One region of the Larsenimonas rhizosphaerae genome, then DNA from elsewhere that is predicted to be linked to it. Evidence: predicted binding sites of a transcription regulator. Region 1 holds the regulator's gene; the other holds the start of a gene.

Region 1 (8,106 bases):
ACGCCTTGCAGTCCCAGGCCCATGGTGAAAAGCACCCCCACCACGATCGGTGACAGCGCGGCTCCGCCCCGTCCAACACCAATGGCAAAGCCGGTGCCGGAAGCTCGGTGCGCGGTAGGAAAGCGCTGGGCAAACAGGGCATACAGGCCCACCACGCCGGCATTGGTGCAAAACCCGGTAAGGCCGGCCACCAGAGACATGTGTGCCAGCGAATTGGCGCCCTGACCGAACCAGATCACCGTGACGACCGACAGGCATAGTGCGGCCATGGTGATCTGGCGTATTGGCAGGTACCGGCCCAGAAGCCCCAGCAGGATGCCGCCCGAGGCACCGCCGATATTGGCCCAGATGAGCACTCCAGCAGCATGGGCGGGCGTAAATCCCATGCCTACGACAATTTCCGGTATCCATTTCAGCAGAAAATAAAAGGTGGCGATGTGCATGAAGTAGGCCAGCGTCAGCATCAGTGTGGTGCGGAGCATGGCCGGGTTGAAAATGGCCAGCGGCGATGTCTCGTCATGGTCGGTAGACACCTCCGGCAGCCGGTCCACGGTCGGGTGTCCCAAACGCCTCAGTTCACGGTTGACCTTCTCCAGTGCATGGGCCGGCCGTCGCTGGCACAGATAGGGCACGGTTTCCTTGAGCAGAATGAAGGTCAGCGGAATCATCAGTGCCGTCATGCCGGCACCGAAGAAAAAGACCGCCCGCCAGTCAAACAGCCGCAGTAACTGGGCGGCGATGGTGCCACCGACAATAGCCCCCAGCGGATAACCGATCGCCATCAGCGATACGCACAGATTGCGGCTCTTGCGGTTGGCATACTCGGCTGCCGTGGCATTGATCGAGGCGAGCATTCCGCCGATTCCGATGCCGGTGAGTACCCGCCACATGCCCAGTTCGATCACACTGCCGGCCGTGGCCGACAGCAGCATGCCCACGGTCATCAGCATCAGGCAGCCAAGGTTGGCCGGTCGGCGCCCGAAGCGGTCTGTCAGGCCGCCCAGCATGATGGATCCCAGCGACATGCCGATCAGTTCCATTGCCAGCACCACTCCGAGCTCGGCCCGGTTGATGTTCCACTCGGCCACGATACCGGGAGCAGCGAAGCTGATGGCCAGCACATCGAAGCCATCAAGTGCATTCAGGGCGACGGTGATGGCCACGGCCAGGATCTGTGCCCGCCCCATGGGCGCATCATCGAGCAGGGTACGTGGGTCGGTATGCGTGGTCTGATCTGACGTCATGGGTGATCTCTCATTGTTATTGTGATCCGGTGGGTAGTAGTACCGAGTACCGAGTACCGAGTACCGAGTACCGAGTACCGAGTACCGAGTGCCGCGTCACGTTCACGGGTGACGAATCAGTGTGCTGCCTCTCATGGCTTCGAGACTTGCCGGATGTTCGAGGGCGTTGTCCAGATTGCGCCGGGCGATATGTGCGTGCTCACGGGCGATCTGTTCAGCACGGGCACCGTCTCCTCTGGAAAGGGCATCTACCATGCAGCGGTGCTGGTCGTTGGCGATGAACAGAAGGCGGTGTGCCGGGGCCGAGTGGGCGTAGCCCATGACAAAGGCATCAGGCGATGCAAAGGGCAGGTGTGCGATGCGCGTTAGCGCTTCGCTCAGTGCGGTGTTGTCGGCAAGGGCAAGCAGACGCCGGTGAAACTCGCTGTTGAGTTCCATATAGCGGCTCAGGGCATCTTCTCCGAGATGGGGCTGTGTCACGATTTCATCGATGTGCTCGACAATCTGATGCAGCGGCTCAAGCTGCTGCGCCGAGGGCATTGCCTCTGCCACCTGGCGTGCGGCCAGACCCTCAAGCGTGCCGCGAATCTCGATGGTCTGCCTGATATAGGCCGGTGAAAAGCCACGTACCGCATAGCCGCCCCGGTCGGCTCCCTCGACAAGCCCTTCGTGCTCAAGATGAACCAGTGCTTCCCGAAGCGGGGTGCGCGACACATTCAGGCGCGCGGCCAGTGTGGCTTCCCACAGGCGCTCGCCGGCCGGCAGGGTGCCATCGAGTATCCAGCTTCGAAGTGTCAGCAGAGCTGTCAGTGACTGGCGCATGAATGCCCCCCGGGAAGGAGTACCGCGTGGGACGGCGGGCAGGTTGTATGCCGAAGGGACACCACCGCAGCGCAGATATTCAGAGAATGGCTGTGGGAAAGCATGCGTCACCTCTTACAGTGAGAGCGTGGAACAGATGTATACACATGTATCGGTATCGCGGCCAAATGGCGATATTTGCGGCAGAAATTTAGCCTAAAGCACTAGGGGATCTTGCATGTGTATACATGCGCCATCCCGAGGTCGCTGCCCCTCGCTCATCGGGGCTCAGGGCAGGCAGGAAGACGGCATGTGATCGTTGGTCTCGTCGGTGCACAGGGCTCGGGGGTGATATCTGGCCAGCAGCGCCCACAGGATGGCGGCAGTCTGTGTATCCGGCTCGCCCGAGTAATCAGCGGGCCGGAAATGCATCTGGAAGGCGCGAACGGCTGCACGAGCCTGATCATCCAGCCGTGTTACCGGCGTCACGTCATAGCCATAGGCAGCCAGGGCCGTCAGAAAGGCATGAAGAGGTGGCGGATGCCGGTTGAAATGACGCTGATAACCGGCTACTACATCATCGTTTGGCCAGGCGCCGATGCCTGCCTCGTAGAGACGTTTCCACGGGAACAGGGGGCCTGGATCAACCTTGCGCCGTGGTGCGATGTCGGAATGACCGACGATCTCGGTCGGGTTCAGGTGGTATCGCGCCTGGATGTCCCGGGCCAGGGCAATGAGGGCTTCAATCTGCGTGTCGGAATAGGGCGCCCAGCCGGCCAGCGTTCCTTCCTCGGGGCCGTCATTGACGATCTCCACGCCGATCGAGGTGTCGTTCAGGTGATGACGACCCTGCCACGCGCTGACACCGGCATGCCAGGCGCGGCGTGCTTCCGGGACCATTTGAAGCACCACGGGCACGCTGCCCGATCGGGCCGGGTTGGCGGTGATCAGGTAATGCGCGCTGACGTTCGGACCCTGAAGCGCTCGAAAGGCGGCGGCATTGTCGTCACTGGTGAAGTGCAGCACCAGAAAGCGTATGCGGTGGCTGCTGACATGTGCAGGGTAGTGGTGATCCACCCGATAGCCTGGACGGACGTCAAGGGCATGATGGTCACTGTAGGTATCGGCCGGCCCGTTGGCGCGCAGTGGCACGGGGCCTGGGTCATGCCGTTGATGAACCGCGATGGGGGCTGTGCTGCAGCCGGCAAGGAGCGCTAGCAGCACGGCCAGCCCCCAGCGAGATAAGGTCATGAAGAGCCGGGCTCCAATGATCGATGACAGGGCTCGAGCCTATCATGGGCGGGGCTCTGTTTCAGCGGGGGAAGTTGCCTGTGCCGGCCGGTGCATCCAGCCGGGAGGCGGGGAAGATGCAGCGAAAGACGGCACCCTGGCCAATATCGCTTTCGATATCCAGGCGGGCATCGTGACGCAGCAGCACATGTTTGACGATGGCCAGCCCCAGTCCGGTACCGCCGCTTTCGGTAGACCGGCTCTTGTCGACCCGGTAGAAGCGTTCGGTCAGACGTGACAGGTGAGTCGCGGAGATACCATCACCATCATCAATGACCTCGACCATGGCGCCACGCTCATGTGTGGCATAGCGGATGGTAATGGTCGACCCGTCCGGGGTGTAGCGTACGGCGTTGATGACCAGGTTTGACAGGGCGCTGCGAATTTCGCGTTCCTCGCCCAGAATTGCGCGCGGCTCTTCGACCTCGACCAGGAAATGATGACGGCCCTGGGACAGGGCCTCGCCGTCTTCCTGAATCCACTGGCACATGCTGGCCATATCGATCGGCTGACGTTCCGTCTGACGCTCGCTGGTTTCGAGCCGGGACAGGGTCAGCAGGTCATCCACCAGGTTCTGCATCCGGTGTGTCTGCCCCTGCATCTGGCCGAAGGCACGGGTCAGGCGGCGTGGCACGGTATCCGGCTGACTCGAGGCCTGATCAAGAAAGGTTTCCAGATAGCCGGACAGCACGGTCAACGGCGTGCGCAGTTCATGGGAGACGTTGGCGACAAAGTCCCGGCGGGTCTGTTCAAGTCGCTGCAGCCGAGTGACGTCGCGTACCAGCACCAGCCGTTCATTGTCACCAAACAACGTGATACGGGCTTCGATGGTGCGACCGTCATGAGCCGGTGATGAAAAAAGGACCGGCTCCTGGTACTCGCCCGTGGTGAAATAGGAAATGAAGTGCGGGTCGCGAAGGTAATTGGCCACGTGGTGACCCCGGTCGTGCCTGGCGTCCAGCCCGAGCATCTGCTCGGCGGCGCTGTTCCACCAGTCAAGATGGCCCTGGGGGTCCAGCATTACGATGCCGTCACGCATTGCCTCGGAAGATTCTTCCACACGGGTCAGTACCCGGCGTAATCGCCCCTGCAGTTGCGTCTGGCTTTTCTGGTAGCGATAAAGGCGATCAAACAGATCGCCCCAGACGCCATCCCCTGCGGGAGGCTTTTGGTGTACCGGCGCATTGAGCCAGGCATACAGCTTTTTAAGGTGCGCCAGGGTAAAGGCCATGTGCACGGCAAGCCCGAGGGCCACACCCCATCCGCCGACGCCGAGCAAGGCCCCCAGCAAGCCGAACCCGATGACCAGATAGGCCAAACGCCACAGCTCATTGGTCCAGTAGTGCATGTGTGCCTCGCAGGGTGATCAGGCCTGAATCGAAAAGCGGTAGCCGGTGCCCCGCACGGTTTGAACAAGGTTCTGCCAGGGGTCACCCAGCGCCTTGCGCAGCCTGCGGATATGTACATCGACCGTGCGTTCCTCGACATACACATTGCCGCCCCAGACCTGGTCAAGCAGCTGGGCTCGAGTATAGGCGCGCTCCTGATGCGTCATGAAAAACTGCAGCAGTCGGTACTCGGTCGGACCGATCTCGATCGGAGTGCCATTGCCGCTGACCCGGTGGCTGGACGGGTCCAGACGCAGTCCCTCCACCTCGACCACATCTTCCATGCCCTTGGGGGTGGTACGACGCAGTACGGCCTTGAGACGAGCGATCAGCTCACGGGGAGAGAAGGGCTTGACGATATAGTCATCGGCGCCGCTTTCAAGGCCGACCACCTTGTTGTCTTCCTCGCCCTTGGCAGTCAGCAGAATGACCGGAATATCCGCGGTGGTGGTGTCACGCTTGAGCCGCCGAGCCAGTTCAATACCACTGAGGCCCGGCATCATCCAGTCCAGCAGCACCAGGTCCGGCTGGTGATCGACAATCAGCGCGTGGGCATCCTGCGCATTACTGGCTTCGATAACATCAAAGTCAGCCATTTCGAGGGCAATGGCGACCATCTCCCGAATGGCCGCTTCGTCATCCACTATCAGTACGGTCCTGGACTTCATGCACCTGTTTCCCGTTGAGGTCGCGCTGTACAGGGGCAGTACGGCGCGAATAATGACAAGGTGGTGACAGTTTTAACGCGCTGGCATGACAGGAGTATGACACGTGCAATGAATATGGCCGCAGCGCGTTCCCTGGGGTGTCAGGGCCAGACCGACAGCGCAATGCCTGCAAACAGGAGTACGCCGGTCCAGTGATTGTTCAGAAAGGCCTTGAAACAGCCTTCGCGTGAACGTGTCCAGATCAGGCGCTGCTGATACAGGAAGGTCATTCCCATGCCCACAAGCCCCAGCCAGTAAAAGCCGTCAAGACGCGCGGCCAGTCCCAGCATGAACAGCAGCGCCAGTACCAGCAATTGAAGCAATCCGATGATGAATCGGTCCTGCCTGCCGAACAGCACCGCCGTCGATTTGATGCCGATTTTCAGGTCATCGTTGCGGTCTACCATGGCGTATTGAGTGTCATAGACCAGCGTCCAGGCCACATTGGCAAAAAAGAGCCACCACGCAATGGCCGGTACCTCGCCCTGTGCTGCACCAAAGGCCATCGGAATGGCCCACCCGAAGGCAGCACCCAGCACGGCCTGTGGAAAATGGGTGTAGCGCTTCATGAACGGGTAAATCGCTGCGAGCAGCGCCCCGCCAAGTGACAGCCAGATGGTAAAGGCGTTGGTCAAGCATACCAGCGCAAAGGCAAGGGCCAGAAGGGCGACGAACAGGGTCAGGGCCTCCCGGGCGCTGATGCGCCCGGTCGCCAGTGGCCGGGTACGGGTGCGCTCCACATGGCCATCGAAATCCCGGTCTGCATAATCATTGATCACGCAGCCGGCGGCGCGCATCACGTATACCCCCAGCAGGAAGATCACCAGGTTGGCACGTTCCGGCTGGCCATCGGCGGCCAGAAACACTGCCGCCATGGTCGGCCACATCAAAAGCCAGGTGCCGATGGGCCGGTCAAGCCGCATCAGTTGCAGAAAGTCGGGCAGTCGCTGAAAGGGGGGCGGCAATCGCAGCATGGCGGCGGTATCACTCCGGTAGGGGTAATAAATGTGTCGCTCAGTCTAGCGCATTGGCCCGGGCGGCGGCAGGGCCAGCGCCATCCCCATGGGAGGCAGGAAAAATTCCTGTACCAGCAGGGTGATTCGAGGGTGGGTAAATACCGAGCGGCGCCCGATGAGAGGCTGTAAATCAGGACTGGCGATCGAAGAGCATGCAGACAGAGTCATCTCGAGCGGTGAGCGCACCGTGTCTGGCTGAGTAAACAGCCAGTGCCCCAGAGGAGTACGGCCCATGCCGGCAAGAAGCTGTTGCGCGCTCGGAGTAAGCAACGCCACGGAGCGCGCCGCTACCCAGGGCGTATGGCCGCAGCAAAGCAGCACCTCACGCGTCAGCATGTAGCGGCGCCCGGACTGTTTCAGTCGGTGCTGCTCATCGGCGGCAGGCAGCCCTGTTCCTTCGTGCGTCAGCACAACTGACAAGGGGGTGGGCATGGCGCTGCTCAGGCGGGCGGTCAGCGAATCCGTGGAGGCAAGCCATGGCTGCCAGGCCCGAGGGACGGAGGGTGGCCAGGGCGTGACAGGGCGCCAGCGAGTAAAAAAGGACATGCCATCAGCTCCTTGGTGGGGGCAGCAGTATAAAGTGCGAGCTGCCATGACCCAATGGTGAGGATATGTCAGCAGGATTGATGAGATGTATCCATATGAAGGAAATCGTCGCCACCAGTGACGTAATGCTGGCTACAGGGGGGCCGTGATTGCTAGGCTAGGCCGTGTTCGACACACGGCCCCCCTGTGGAGCCGCACCAGGACAGCCGAATGCAGATCGGCTGGCGAGGGTCGATACCATTGATAATCAACAGTGCGCGGCCTCATTGCCATGCCATTGCACTTTTCAGGAGACTTTATGCGTAAGCCCGAACTTGCTGCTGCGATTGCAGAACAGGCGGATCTGTCCAAGGACAAGGCCGGTCAGGTACTGAACGTGATTCTGGATGAGATTACGAGCCAGGTTGCCAAGGGTGAAGACGTTACCCTGATCGGTTTTGGTTCCTTTACCGTGCGTGAGCGTGCCGCACGTACCGGCAAGAATCCGCAGACCGGCGCACCGCTGAACATTCCGGCAAGCAAGACTGTCGCGTTCAAGCCCGGCAAGAAGCTGAAGGATTCCGTGGCCGGTTAAGACCGAACCACTGAACGTAAATGCCGGCCATATCGCCGGCATTTTTTTTGGCCTAGGATGCAGGTATGACTCTGCCTTCGGAGGCCGTATGAAACTGCGTTTTGTCTTGTGGATGCTTGGGCAGCTGCTCAAGCGTGCCTGGCGTCGCCAGCCCGAGTTTCGCGATGCCGTAGCTGAAAAGGGGCCGTTGCATTTCGGGATCGGACTGGAAGATTTAAGCGTGGCGCGGCATTACCATCTTCATGCCGACGGGGTGGAGGCGGGCGAAGGGCTGCCGATATCGACGCAACTGGAGCTGCGCTTTCGCGATGCAGATGCAGCGGTGGCCTTTCTGAAACGGCCCTCCCCGCGGCATTTTCGTGAAGCGCTGATGAGCCATCGGCTCCGGGTAGTAGGTGATGTGGCACGCCTCGATACCCTGCAGGCGCTGTTGCGTTATCTGAGGCGCTAACGGTCAGACCTGGCCGTACCGATTGGCCTCGCGCCCGACCCAGCGCTGGATAAGCGCTTCACTGACAGTCTCGTTGTCGACCACGGCAT
Region 2 (8,106 bases), on a different contig from region 1:
CGATTCTCTGGTGCGTGCTGTTTTCACGCCAGCCGGTACAGCAGGGCATGGCGGAACTGTATCGTCAGCTCAGCGAGTACCTGATTCTGAAATCCTCGCTGTTCGAGCCCAGCGATACCCGCGATATTGACCAGACCCGTCTGGCGCTGGCGCAGCAGAATACCCGGGTGGTGATGGCGATGAATCAGGTCAAGGAGCTGATCATCAACCGGCTGGACAGTCGGCGCGAACAGCCCGAGCTGCAGCGTTACCTGACGATCTATTTCATTGCCCAGAGCCTGCATGAGCGGGCCAGTTCCACGCATTATCCCTATCACACCCTGGCCGAAACCTTCTTTCACAGCGACATCCTGTTTCGCTGCCAGCGCCTGCTCAAGAGCCAGGGCAAGGCCTGCCGCAGTCTGGGTCGGGCCATTCGGCGGCGCGAGCCCCTGAACGATACCCGTCACCCCGGCGCCATGGAGGATCTGCACACCTCGCTTGCCTGGCTGCATCAGCAGGAAGGGCGGTTTGACCCGATGCTGCTGGGGGCGCTGGACGCACTGGCGCATAACCTGAGCGTGCTGGACCAGGAACTGGCCCGGGCACACGCGCCGGAAGAAACGGTACTGGCCCCGCACAATACCCTCTATGACCGCTCACCCAAGTCCCTGCGCGATGCCTGGGCCCGTTTCCGGCAGCACATGAAGCCGTCCTCGCCGATCTTTCGGCATGCCCTGCGTCTGACGCTGGCGCTGGTCGCCGGGGTTGGTGTCATGCAGGTCAGCGATCTTGAACTCGGGTTCTGGATTCTGCTCACCACGCTGTTTGTCTGCCAGCCCAACTTCGGCTCGACACGGCTTCGCCTGACCCAGCGTATTGCCGGCACGATCGTCGGGCTGGTGGCCGGCTGGGCCTCGCTGACGCTGTTTCCCTCGCCCTGGATACAAAGCACGATTGCCGTGGCGGCAGGCGTTGCCTTTTTCGTGAACCGGTCCAGCCGCTACATGCTGGCGACCGGGGCCATCACGCTGATGGTGGTGTGTTGTTTCAACCAGGTACTGGACGGGTACAGCGTCATCTGGCCCCGCCTGGTGGATACGGTCATTGGCAGTCTGCTGTCGGGCCTGGCGGTCTTTCTGGTACTGCCTGACTGGCAGGGTCGTCGGATTCATCAGCTCGCGGCCACGGCACTCAAAAGCAATGGCGCCTATCTGCGCCAGTTGATCGTGCAGTACAGCTCCGGCAAGCAGGATGACCTTGATTACCGGCTGGCCCGGCGTAATGCCCACAATGCTGACATGGCCCTGTCCTCGGCGTTGTCCAACATGGCTCTGGAGCCCGGGCATTTTCGAAAGGATGCTGAAGCCTGTCTGCCGCTGATGGTGACCACACATACGCTGCTGAACTATCTGTCGGCCCTCGGCGCGCATCGGGATGCACTGCCGGCCCATCCGCATCTGGCCCTGCTGGATGAAAGCAGTGCCTATCTGGCGCAGTCGCTGGAAGAAGTAGCCGATGATCTGACGGCACGGCGGGCAGTGCCGGGGCAGGGAGAGGAGGGTGCGCGTATCGAAGCGGCGCTCAAGGCATCGCTGCAGGGCATGGACAGCCCCTACCGGCTGGTGCAGATGGAGCTGTTGCTGATTTCACAGCTGCTGTCCACCGTGCGCGAGCAGGCCGCGCGCTTGCAGAGCGATGTCTCTGGTGCCCACATCCGGTCAGCGACGGCATGAACGCCGCCGCTGATGCCGGCGGTCAGTAATCGTAGGCGGTCAGGATGTCATTGACCGACTGATCAGGCGCACGGTCAAAGGTCTTGAGGGCAACGGTCGGGCGATTGGTGAAAAAGCCGTCCACACCATGCTGGCGATAGGTCTCAAGGTCTGCCGGCTGGTCCACGGTGTAGGCATGCACAAGCAGATGGTGTTCGTGCGCCATGTCGATCATCCATGGGGCAGCCAGTTCGCTATAGCTGAACTGGCGTGAAAAGTCTCCGTCATGCTCGCTTTGAATTGTTGATGGTCCTACCCCGATGGCGCCGTGATCCTTCGCGTAGCTCAGCCATTCACCGTAGTCCGCCTTCGAGGCAACCTTCTGGCGTGCGTAGTAATCGGCGTCTGTTTCATCTGTGCCCTGCGGGGCTGACTGTTCAAGCGGTATCGAGCCTTCCCCGCCCCACAATAGCAGGATCTTCGGCACGTTCGGCATCTGCTGCTGCAAGGCCTCAAGGCTTGGCTTTTCAAATGTCTGCAGGATGACGCGGCTTGGCGTATAGGCAACATTGACTGCCCCATTGGACTCACCGGCCGGTTGTGTTCCGGCCTGTGGCCCAATCCAGTCGTGGGCCTGCAGGTACTGCTTCAAATCCTTCTCGATGCCCGGAAACAGGGTAGGCACCTTGGTCTCGATATAAAGCCCGGGGTGGTTGCTGCCCCCCTCGGCAATATCACGAATCTCATCCAGCGTCATGATCTTCAGGCCCTTGAAGCCTGGTCGGGCCCGGTCCGGGTAGGCCGTGTTGAACCAGCTGCCGGCATCCAGCTGCTTGAGTTCGGCCAGGGTGAACTGGCTGACCGGGGCATCGGCGCGGTCCGGAAACACCTCGGCCACATTGGTGGTGCGCTGCAGGGTGTTGTCGTGAAGGGCAACCAGGTGGCCATCCCTTGTGCGCTGTAAATCAAGTTCCAGATAGTCGGCACCCAGGTCACGCGCGAGCAGGTAGGCCGGCCGCGTGGATTCCGGGGCGTTGAAGGAGTCGCCACGATGGGCAATGACCGCCGGGTCGGGTATGCCGAGGGCGGCGCTGGTCTGCGCGGAGGATGAGGCGTCCCTGGTCTCGTCGGCCAGGGTGGGTGTGGCAGAAAGCGCTGCAGTGATGGCCATGGCCAGCAGTGAGGTACGGGCGATCGGGTGACGTGAAGGCATACAGGTTCCCTGAATGTTTTCATGAATACCGGTCGGGATATCCGGCCGGCATGTTCAGTATGGCTGTCTCTTTGCGGCTTGCCTGGTCCGAAGGTCTGCACCGGGTTTTTCGACATGCTCGGGCAGTGTCATGCAGTGTTCATCATGGGTGTGTCATCTCGATGACGCTGCCCATGCACATGCGAGTGAATGCTCGCCAGCGCGGCTGTAGGCGGGCGCTAGCCATTCGACGGCGTCAGGGTCATCACGTGATCCGGTTTTTCGGCCTTGTAGGTCTCTCCGACCTTCTTGATCGGCTGCTTGAGTGTGAGCCAGGCGTGCTGGCCATTCGGCGAGAGTGCCAGGCTGTTGGGCATGGCGGCCTCCAGCGGGAGTTGCCCCGTGAGCGTCAGGTCATCGGTATCGATGATCGAGAGTGTCTTCGCGTCACGCTGGCTTACCAGCAGGCGATGCGCCGGACCATCAAGGGCCGCGGCCAGACTGTCGCCGCCCAGGTCGATCGAGGCGATCTGTTTACCGGTGGTGGTATCCAGTACGGTCACGGCATCACTTTTGGCGTGGGTCACGAACAGGTGGTGTGCGGCCTTGTCGAACGCCAGGTTGAGCGGGCTCCTGCCGCCGGTAGGCCATTGATCGACGATCGTGTTGTGGGCCGTGTCCACCACGCGCACCGCGTTGTCCTTGTAGGTCGACACGAACAGGCGGTCGTTTTCGGCATCGAGCGCGAGCCCGGTGGCCCACTCGCCGAACCCGGTGACAGTCTTTTCGAGCGAGAAGCGTTGGGTATCGACGACCCACAGCACGCTGTCAGTGCCGACGCCCGAGATATAAAGCGTCTGGCCATCAGGGGAAAGCACCAGCTGGCGCGGGTTGGGGCCGAACGGCTTCTCTTCCCCCTCGGCCGGTTCAGGGGCGGGCCTGGCCAGTTGCAGGGTATCCGTGTCGCCTGTGTCGAGGTTCAGACGAATAAGGCTCTGATCGAGTGTATCGCCCAGATACAGGGTCCTGCTGGCATCATCGAGTACCAGTCCGAAGGCCTTGCCCGGCAGCGCCCAGCGTTTTTGAATGTCGAGCGTCGTCGGATCGAGCTGGTAGACCATGCCCCTGGCACCCTCGTCGAACCCGCCGGCGCTGGCCACGAACACCGCATTCATCGAGGGGCTATAGGCCAGCTCATACAGTGCATGGCCCAGCGCCCGGTCGGTGCGCACCTGCCAGCCGGCCGTGGGCATGGTGCGGCTTTCGGCGGTATCTGGTGACGTGGTCTGATCGGCTGCGGCTGCGGGTAGCGTCCAGAGCGGCAGGGCAACAAAAGCCCCTAGAACCAGCGCGCGTGGGGTGGAGATGGGCATGGTGACTCCCTGTGATGATGAATTTAAACGCGTATGATAGTCATTGTTAAATTATAATGATTCTCATGAATGATAAAGGGTTCCGGCGTTGTTTTCATCCGAGGCACCAAAAAAACGCCCGCAGTGGCGGGCGTTGTGTGAGAGGCAGGCACGGGCGTTTATGCCCTCAGGCCGGATTGAGCAGCCGTCGTGTAAACAGCGGGGTGGCAGACAGCCGGTGCAGGCGTTTGGCCGTTGCCAGTACCCCGAGATCAATCAACGGCTCCACCAGGATGACTGACATGTAGGCCACGCCGAAGCTCGCAATACTGGCCACGTGCTCGAGCCCCTGGCCGTATACGGCCCAGAAGGCTACCCAGGCCACGATGCCCCCCTGATAGGCCGTTGAAAGCTTCAGCGCCTGGGTGTAAGTGAGCTCGGTGTAGCGCGTTCCCCTTGCAATGATACGTCCGGCCAGCACATGGATACCCCAGAGCGGTATCAATAGCGTGGTGACGTTCATGCCGTACTGAGGCAGATCAAACGGAGCGAAAAGCAGCCCCTGCAGCAAAAGCCCCGCTGCCAGCCCAATGGCCGTCGGGCCTGCACCAAACAGCAGGAAAAGCGTAGAGCCTAGAATCAGGTGGACTTCCGATACTCCCACCGGATGGTGAGGCAGTACCTGAAAGAAGCCGAAGACCAGCAGGGTAGCCAACAGGCTACGAGGCACCATGCCGATCAGCCCTCCATCACGGCTGATGGTCTGCCAGGCCATGCGTGCGGCGATGCCCAGCGCACCGGCGGCTGTCGCATAACTGAGCATCAGTTTGGCGCCGGTCACTACACCGGGTTCGATATGCATATCATCTCCTTGTCTGCACCCACCGTGCAGTCGTGTGGTCAGGTGGTTATCCGGCAGGTTTCCTGGCTTGTGCGTCCTGGCCCGTTTCATCCTTCCCGGCCTGTGCGCCAGTGGGTACATGAAAGGGCTCGTCACTTACAGTTGCGGGGGCAGCCACGGTCTTTCACCGCGTTCCCTTTTCAGTTCAGCGGGCTGAACCACCGGATGAACCAGAGCATACGTGCATCGGTCAGGATGAGCACGCCTGTTGATACCCGGGTGATTCCGGTAATGATTGATGTCAGGAAAATGCTGCGCTGCCGAGTCTCGACGCGGCAGCGAACCGGAGGGCCGCACCGGTCAGTCGGCCCTGAAGCGGTAATCCTCAAGCCCGGCGGTGTCGACCGGCATGGAAAAGAGCGAGCCGGACAGCGGCGCCTGCTGCAGGGCCTCGTCACTCATGTGCTGCCGTGCGGTGGTCACAAACAGCGTGCGGCGGTCTTTGCCGCCGAACGCCACTTTGGTGGGTTGCGGTACCGGCAAGGGATGGTGGGACAGCAGCGCGCCTTCCGGCGACAGTTCGATCACGGCACTGCCGGCATACAGGGCACACCAGTAGTGGCCGTTCCGGTCGACCGCGGCGCCATCCGGGTAGCCTTCAATGCCCAGGGTATCGAGGTCCACCCAGGGCGTTGCCGGGCCAATCCTGCCGGTATCAAGGTCAAAGGCGTGGCGGTCAATGCGTCGATGAGGGGAGTCTGCATGGTACAGCCAGCGCTGGTCCGGGCTGAATGCAAGGCCGTTGGCAATGGTGATGCCCTCAAGGTGCTGTTCAATGCTCTGCTGGTAGCTGAACAGGGCGCCAACGGGGTCGGACTCACCATCGTGCTTGGTACCGACCCAGAAACGTCCGCGCGCATCACAACGCCCGTCATTGCACCAGCTCACGTTCGAGTCCTGCGGACCATCAACGAGGCAGTGCTGTTTCCGGCCCTCGGCATCCAGCCGCCAGAGCCCTGAGCGGGTGGCAGCCACAAAGCCGCCATCGTCGTGCAGGGCAACGCAGGCCAGGGGTTCGTCAATGGTGGTGTAGTCGGGCGCCGACTCGCCCGGGTCAAGCCAGTACAGCCGACCTTCCCGAATATCCACCCAGTAAAGTCGAGCCGTGGCATCGTCCCAGAACACGCCTTCGCCCAGCGTCATGGTTAATCGACAGTGCAGCGTCAACATGGTGAACTCCCTTGTTCGGCGAGTGATCTAGTCGTGAAAGGCATCAACGATCACGCGCTCGCCCATCATGAAGGCATCGGCCACATGGCGGAACGGGCGAATGTCCACATCGCACATGCCGGCACGGATCAGCTCGGCGAAGTGACGATACAGCCCGACATATTCAACGTCGTCACCATCAAGTACCAGCTCGTCATCGATGAACAGCTTGCTGCCCCCTTCATCCAGCACCAGTGTGCCATCGCGAGTCTCCACCGTGATGCGCCATGTCTGAGGGCCGGTCTGGCGCCAGTCAAGGTCGGCATGGATCGGTGTGTCGTTGGCGTCGGTGAAATCGAGGGTGGCGCCAATCGGGGCCTGATGGTTTTCAGGGACTTCAAGTCGCGCCCTGGTCAGGAAGAAATCCATCGGCAGGATGTGGGTCACGATCGACAGGGCATTGATGCCCGGGTCAAACACGCCCAGCCCACCGGGCTGCCAGATCCATTCCTGGCCGGGGTGCCAGGTCCGAACATCTTCACGCCATTGAATATCGACACGGGTGATGCTGCGGCCGACAAGCCATTCGCGTGCCTGAGCGACACCGGCGGCTTCGCGGGCATGCCAGCTGGCATACAGGGTGACGCCTGCCTGATGAGCGCGACGATACAGGTCTTCGACTTCGCTCAGTGTGACGCCGGGCGGTTTTTCCAAAAAGACATGGCGACCGGCCTCTATGGCGCGCCGCGCCTGGCCATAGCGCACCTGGGGCGGTGTGCACAGGGAGATGGCCTGCAGTTCGTCATTGCCGGCGAGCATCTCGTCCAGATCATTGAAGGTGGTGATGCCGTCAAGCGTGGCGTTGCGGCTGGCACCGGCGACCAGGGTAAATTCGTCGCAATGGGCGAGGGCGGGAATATGCTGGTCACGGGCAATCTTGCCGATCCCGACGAGGCCGATGCGTATGGGCGCTGACATGAAGCTATCTCCTGGCTGATTGGGGCGCCTCGATAGAGTAGCGGCTTAAGCAGGCCTGCACACACAACGTTAGTCTATAGAGACGTTGTATGTGCCTGTTACGCGGGCAGGATTATCGCCTGCCCCGGGTCATCAGTCGGTGGAGTAGCGAGTGCCGCCGGAGGCACTCTGACCTTCGGGGCAGGGGCGATCGGTGGTTGATAGGGTGCGTCCGCCGGACCCTTTGCAGATGGTGCTCCTGTTGGGTATTCCGTCGTAATCCTCGAGGTGGTAGTTGTCCGGCACGTAGTTGGATCGCCAGTGTTCCGTGTCGGGGGCGATGAGTACATTGGCCTCGATGTGTGGGCGCCTGTCGCGATCATGATGCGCTGACTGTCCCTGGTTCGAGATGCTGTGCTGCCGTTCGATAATGACCGTCTCGGCCATGCTCGGCAGGGCCGGGCCGAATGTCAGGGCCGCGACCAGCAGGCGGCAGGGAAAATGGCGCATGAACTCACTCCTTGAAGGTATCCCCTTGATATCGGCCGAACGCGCCTCGGGTACAGCCTTGTCCGCCGGGCCACGTTTGTTGCCCGGCGCAGGGCGTTACGGGGGCGTCATCGCAAGCGGTGGTGCCGGAATGACACTCACCCCGTAGGATGAGGCGGGGCACGTCTCCAGCGCGGCGGCGGGTATCAGTGCCCAGTCATCTCCCCCGTGGGTCAGGCGATGTGATCGTGTGGGGTCGACGCACGGATGATCATCAAGTTCATGATAGTCCACCAGCATGAAGCGTGAGGCAGGGGCCTGGCGTATCCAGCCACTGAAGCGTTCGAACTCTTCATCACTGCCGGCGTGGAT

The links. The regulator PhoB, encoded in region 1, activates phosphate uptake and scavenging genes when phosphate is short. The targets are predictions, from matches to a motif close to TGTCATANNNNTGTCANA.
Region 2: the regulator PhoB is predicted to act here: its motif matches at 3,057-3,074, upstream of OQ287_RS08495 (glycerophosphodiester phosphodiesterase).

The regions. Positions count from the first base shown of each region.
Region 1 is NZ_JAPIVE010000004.1:349,140-357,245, reverse strand. Features, by position in the region: gene OQ287_RS14335 (MFS transporter) at 1-1,244, opposite strand, end outside; gene OQ287_RS14330 (GntR family transcriptional regulator) at 1,347-2,066, opposite strand; gene OQ287_RS14325 (N-acetylmuramoyl-L-alanine amidase) at 2,334-3,296, opposite strand; gene phoR (phosphate regulon sensor histidine kinase PhoR) at 3,358-4,683, opposite strand; gene phoB (phosphate regulon transcriptional regulator PhoB) at 4,702-5,391, opposite strand; gene ubiA (4-hydroxybenzoate octaprenyltransferase) at 5,532-6,404, opposite strand; gene OQ287_RS14305 (chorismate--pyruvate lyase family protein) at 6,450-6,992, opposite strand; gene OQ287_RS14300 (HU family DNA-binding protein) at 7,291-7,566, shown strand; gene OQ287_RS14295 (hypothetical protein) at 7,655-8,017, shown strand; gene recG (ATP-dependent DNA helicase RecG) at 8,021-8,106, opposite strand, start outside.
Region 2 is NZ_JAPIVE010000002.1:435,312-443,417, forward strand. Features, by position in the region: gene yccS (YccS family putative transporter) at 1-1,715, shown strand, start outside; gene OQ287_RS08495 (glycerophosphodiester phosphodiesterase) at 1,738-2,907, opposite strand; gene OQ287_RS08500 (YncE family protein) at 3,126-4,259, opposite strand; gene OQ287_RS08505 (energy-coupling factor ABC transporter permease) at 4,426-5,100, opposite strand; cobalamin riboswitch at 5,136-5,320, opposite strand; gene OQ287_RS08510 (SMP-30/gluconolactonase/LRE family protein) at 5,440-6,309, opposite strand; gene OQ287_RS08515 (Gfo/Idh/MocA family protein) at 6,337-7,266, opposite strand; gene OQ287_RS08520 (hypothetical protein) at 7,399-7,755, opposite strand; gene OQ287_RS08525 (ArnT family glycosyltransferase) at 7,852-8,106, opposite strand, start outside.